Regions from separate parts of the Tenggerimyces flavus genome, predicted to be linked through region 2. Evidence: predicted binding sites of a transcription regulator. Region 2 holds the regulator's gene; the other holds the start of a gene.
What was found. Region 2 encodes HrcA, which represses chaperone genes, less so after heat shock. Its sites were predicted from a motif close to TTGGCACTCGNNNNNNNCGAGTGCCAA; they were not measured.

Region 1: the regulator HrcA is predicted to act here: its motif matches at 1,108-1,134, upstream of JOD67_RS41845 (FmdB family zinc ribbon protein).

What each region holds. Positions count from the first base shown of each region.
Region 1 is NZ_JAFBCM010000001.1:2,341,815-2,344,012, reverse strand. Features, by position in the region: gene JOD67_RS10850 (fused MFS/spermidine synthase) at 1-510, opposite strand, end outside; gene JOD67_RS41845 (FmdB family zinc ribbon protein) at 696-1,073, opposite strand; gene JOD67_RS10840 (TrmH family RNA methyltransferase) at 1,321-1,842, shown strand; gene JOD67_RS10835 (S-methyl-5'-thioadenosine phosphorylase) at 1,925-2,198, shown strand, end outside.
Region 2 is NZ_JAFBCM010000001.1:6,219,134-6,221,331, forward strand. Features, by position in the region: gene dnaJ (molecular chaperone DnaJ) at 1-358, opposite strand, end outside; gene hrcA (heat-inducible transcriptional repressor HrcA) at 385-1,401, opposite strand; gene JOD67_RS29240 (MBL fold metallo-hydrolase) at 1,679-2,198, shown strand, end outside.

The sequences.
Region 1 (2,198 bases), 3.9 Mb from region 2:
GGCGACGAGGACGAAGCCCGTACCGAACGTCGCGACGATCGCGCCGAACGTACCGATGCTGGAGAGCCGGCCGACGACCGAGCCGGTCTGGGCGAGCGTTGCCAACCTGAGCTTGACGATCATCGGCGGGATCGCCGACATCAGGGCTGCCGGGACGAACACGGCGATCGCGGCCATCAGCAGTACGACACTGAGGTCGGCGCCGCGGACGATGCTGCCCGTCCAGCGCACGGCCGGGCCGACGAACATCACCAGCGCGCCGGAACCGAGGATCAGCGGCCCGACCAACCGTTGCGGCGGGGCGAGGTCGGCCGACCTCCCACCGAGCCACGCCCCGAGGGCGATCGCGGTGAGGGCGATCCCGATCACCGCGGTGTTCGTCTCGAGCGTCAGGCCGATGTACGGGGCGACAAGCCGGAGGCTGACCAGCTCGAGCACGAGCACGCCGCCCGAAGTGAGGAACACCAGGGCCGCGGCGGCGCGGCCGCTGAGGGGTACGTTCTCTGCCACGAGAGGACACGCTTCCGTACGCGCGCCGTTCGGCTGCAAGGAGGGCCTACGGTGGCCAGCATCCGTCGCCCCGGCAAATGATCAGGTTTACACGGCGGCTGGGTGCTTTACCCGGCGTCCACGCCACGTAGAGCGGCAAATGATCATGTCAACATGATCATTGGCCGGCGACGGATGCGCGCGAGTTATGCGGCGGACTCAGACTTGGTCGTGGAGGACGAGCTACTGCTGGAGTCCTTCGAACCGGAGGCTGAGCTGCTGGAGTCCTTCGAGCTCGACGAGTCGGACGAGCTCGACGAGTCGGACGAGCTCGAGGAGCTGTCGGAGTCCTTCTTCGCGGTCGAGCTCGAGCCGTTGCTGGACGCCGGAGTCTTGCTCCCGGAGCCCGTACGGCTGTCGTTGCGGTAGAAGCCGGATCCCTTGAACACGACGCCGACCGGGCTGAACACCTTGCGCAGGCGACCCTGGCAGTTGGGGCACTCGGTCAACGCGTCGTCGGTGAACTTCTGGACGACCTCGAGGCCCTCACCACACTCGCTGCACGTGTACTGGTACGTCGGCACGGCTTCCCTCCACGGACTGTCAGCACCGGAAAGGTTAGCACTCCGGTGCAACGACTGCTAAAGAACGGTTCCGACTCCGCGCCCGATCGGGCAGGGATCGGTGCATTCCGGGCGATCGGGTGCATCCATGGCCGATGCTGGGGGCGTGGAGACGTTCGAGACTATCGGCGACCGGTACGACGCCTGGCACGCGTCCGGGTAACATGCGAGCCATGACGACGCGAAAGGCGGAGCTCCGCCTCGACTGGTGAGCCCGAACGTGCGGGTGCGTACCCCGCGCGACCTTCGTCGACAGCGCCGACCTCGCGCGCACTCCTGTTGGAACCATCTGATCGCGGCGCCGCTCTGGCCGCTCCACGGCCTGAACCTCGGGACGCTGCTGCGTACCTGCGACGCGGTCGGAGCCTGCCTCGCGGTGCCTCGGTTGCCGTGGGTTCCGGAGGCGCTCGCGCGGGGCAACACGCTTCGACACCGATCCTGCGTGCACTGGGTCCGCGGCCCGCGGACGGCCTGGCTGGCCGAGCAACGTGCCCGCGACTCCACCATCCTCGGCGTCGAGCTCGCCGAGGAGGCTGTCCGGCTCGCCGATCTGCCCGCCGCGAGGCGGCGGACGGTGGTCGTGCTGGGCCACGAGCAGACCGGCATTCCGGCCGAGGCGCTGGGGCTGTTGGACACGGTCGTCGAGATCCCGATGGTGGGGACGGGCGTCAGCCTGAACGTGGCCGTCGCGGGCTCCTTGGTGCTCTACCGGGCGGTTGGGCTGCTGTGATCCTGGCCGCGTTTCCGTCCACAGGGACGGCCTGTGGACGGCCGTTCGGCAGCTTGGCCGAACCCGGCATAACGTTCGGCGCATGACTGCAGAAGCGCCTTCCAGCACACGGGCCGAGATCGGGGTGATCGGCGGCACGGGGCTGTACTCGTTCCTCGTCGACCCGACCGAGGTCGCCGTCGAGACGCCGTACGGCGAGCCCTCGGATCGGCTCGTCGTGGGCGAGATCGGCGGCCGTCGCGTCGCGTTCGTGCCGCGGCACGGGCACGACCACCGGCACCCACCTCACCAGGTCAACTACCGGGCGAACCTCTGGGCGCTCCGCTCCCTCGGCGTCCGTCAGGTCCTCGGCCCGT
Region 2 (2,198 bases):
CGATCGTCAGCCGCAGCAACGCGTCCTGGCCGCGCCGCCGGCGCGGGCGGGGCCCACGCTGCGTCGCCTGGCCGAAGAACGCGTCCATGATGTCGGTGAACGAGAACCCAGGCCCGAAGCCCGCGCCGCCCGGCCCGGCAGCGCCGAGCGGGTCGCCGCCGAGGTCGTACACCTCGCGCTTCTTCGGGTCGGACAGCACCTCGTACGCCCGGGTGATCTCCTTGAACCGCTCGTGTGTCTCCGGATCCGGGTTGACGTCCGGGTGCAGGGTGCGCGCGAGCTTGCGGTACGCCTTCTTGATGTCCTCGGCGTTCGCGTCTCGGCGCACGCCGAGGAGCTCGTAATAGTCCTGGCTCATGCTCTGGGTAGCCTCATGCACAGACTTCATTCCCCTGCGAGGATCTGGCTGACATAGCGTGCAACTGCCCGGACGGCGCCCATGGTGCCGGGGTAGTCCATGCGGGTCGGCCCTACAACTCCAAGTGTGCCGACCGCTTCGCTCCCTGGACCATATCCGGTCGTGACAAGGGTGGCCGCCGCCAGCTCCGCGTACTGGTTCTCGTGGCCGATCCGAACGGTCAACGACGACCCGCTCGCCTCACCCAGCAGGCGCAGCAGCACGACCTGCTCCTCCAGCGCCTCGAGGACGTCGCGGATCGAGTGGTCGAACTCGGTGCCGAACAACGTGAGGTTGGCCGTACCGCCGACCGCGATCCGCTCGTCCGGTCGCTCCACCACGGTCTCGAGGAACGTCGTGACCACCGGCGTGACGATCGCGCGATCCTCGTGGGCGAACTGCTCGGGCAGGTCGGCGACGTTCGGCTGGACCTCGACGAGCCGGCGCCCCACGACGGCCGCGTTGAGCCGCGCCCGCAGGTCTCCGAGCAGCTGTTCGGAGACGTCGACCGGGAGGTCGACCACGCGCTGCTCGACTCGGCCGGTGCTGGTGATGAGCACGAGCAGCAGCCGGCTCGGTGAAAGCGTGACGAGCTCGACGTGCCGGACGCTGCTGCGGGTCAGGATGGGGTACTGCACGACCGCGACCTGGCGGGTGAGCTGGGCGAGCAGGCGTACGGTCCGGTGCACGACATCGTCGAGGTCCACAGCGCCCTCGAGGAACATCGAGATCGCCCGCTTCTCCGCGCCGCTCATCGGCTTGACCGTGGTCAGCCGGTCGACGAACAGCCGGTAGCCCTTGTCAGTCGGGATCCGCCCCGCGCTCGTGTGCGGCTGGGCGATGTAGCCGTCCTCCTCCAGCGCCGCCATATCGTTGCGCACGGTGGCCGGCGAGACGCCGAGGTTGTGCCGGTCGACGAGTGCCTTCGAACCCACCGGCTCCTGGGTGTGGACGTAGTCCTCGACGATGGCGCGCAACACCGAGAGCTTGCGTTCGTCCAACATCGACTCACCTCCCCGGGGCAGCTTGGCACTCGATAAGTACGAGTGCCAGTCTACGGGCTCGCGCGCCTTAGGACGGCCCACGCTTCCACAGCCCGCCCACCTTCGCCGCCCGCCGCGGTGATGTGTCCCGACCCAAGCGCCACTTCACCCAACCGGCTGGGGTTTTCCAACGTGGCAAGCGGCCGCCGAACCCCGATTCGGTGGGTGAAGTGGCGCGAGCTGTGGAGAAGGTGGCCCCGGACTGGGGAGCGCTCAAGGGATTCGGGATGCTGGCGCCATGACGAGCGCGGGTGGGCAGCGGGGCTGGGTCGAGGTCGGCGAGCGGTGCTGGGCGCGGACGTACGGTCCGTTCGACACGACCGTGGGCGTCGTGGCCGGCGCCGGCGGGCTGCTGGTCGTCGACACGCTCGGCTCGCCCGAGCAGGGCGCCGAGCTGGCCCATGATCTCCCGGTCGAAGGCGAGGTCCGCTGGGTCGTGAACACCCACGGGCATATCGGCCATATCGGCGGAAACGCGGCGTTTCCCGACGTCGAGCGATGGCAGCACGAGACCCTGGCGGAACGTGAAGGCACGAGGTCGTTCGCCTCGGTCGCGTACGTCGACCTCGGCGACCGGCTGGTCGAGCTCGCCCACCCCGGCCGCGGACACACCGAGGGCGACGTGGTGGTGCGGGTGCCGGACGCGAACGTGCTGTTCACCGGTGACGTCGTGATCCAGAACGGCCCGCCGGCGTACGGTGCCGACAGCTTCCCGATGGACTGGCCGAAGGCGCTCGACGTCGTCCTCGGCCTGCTCA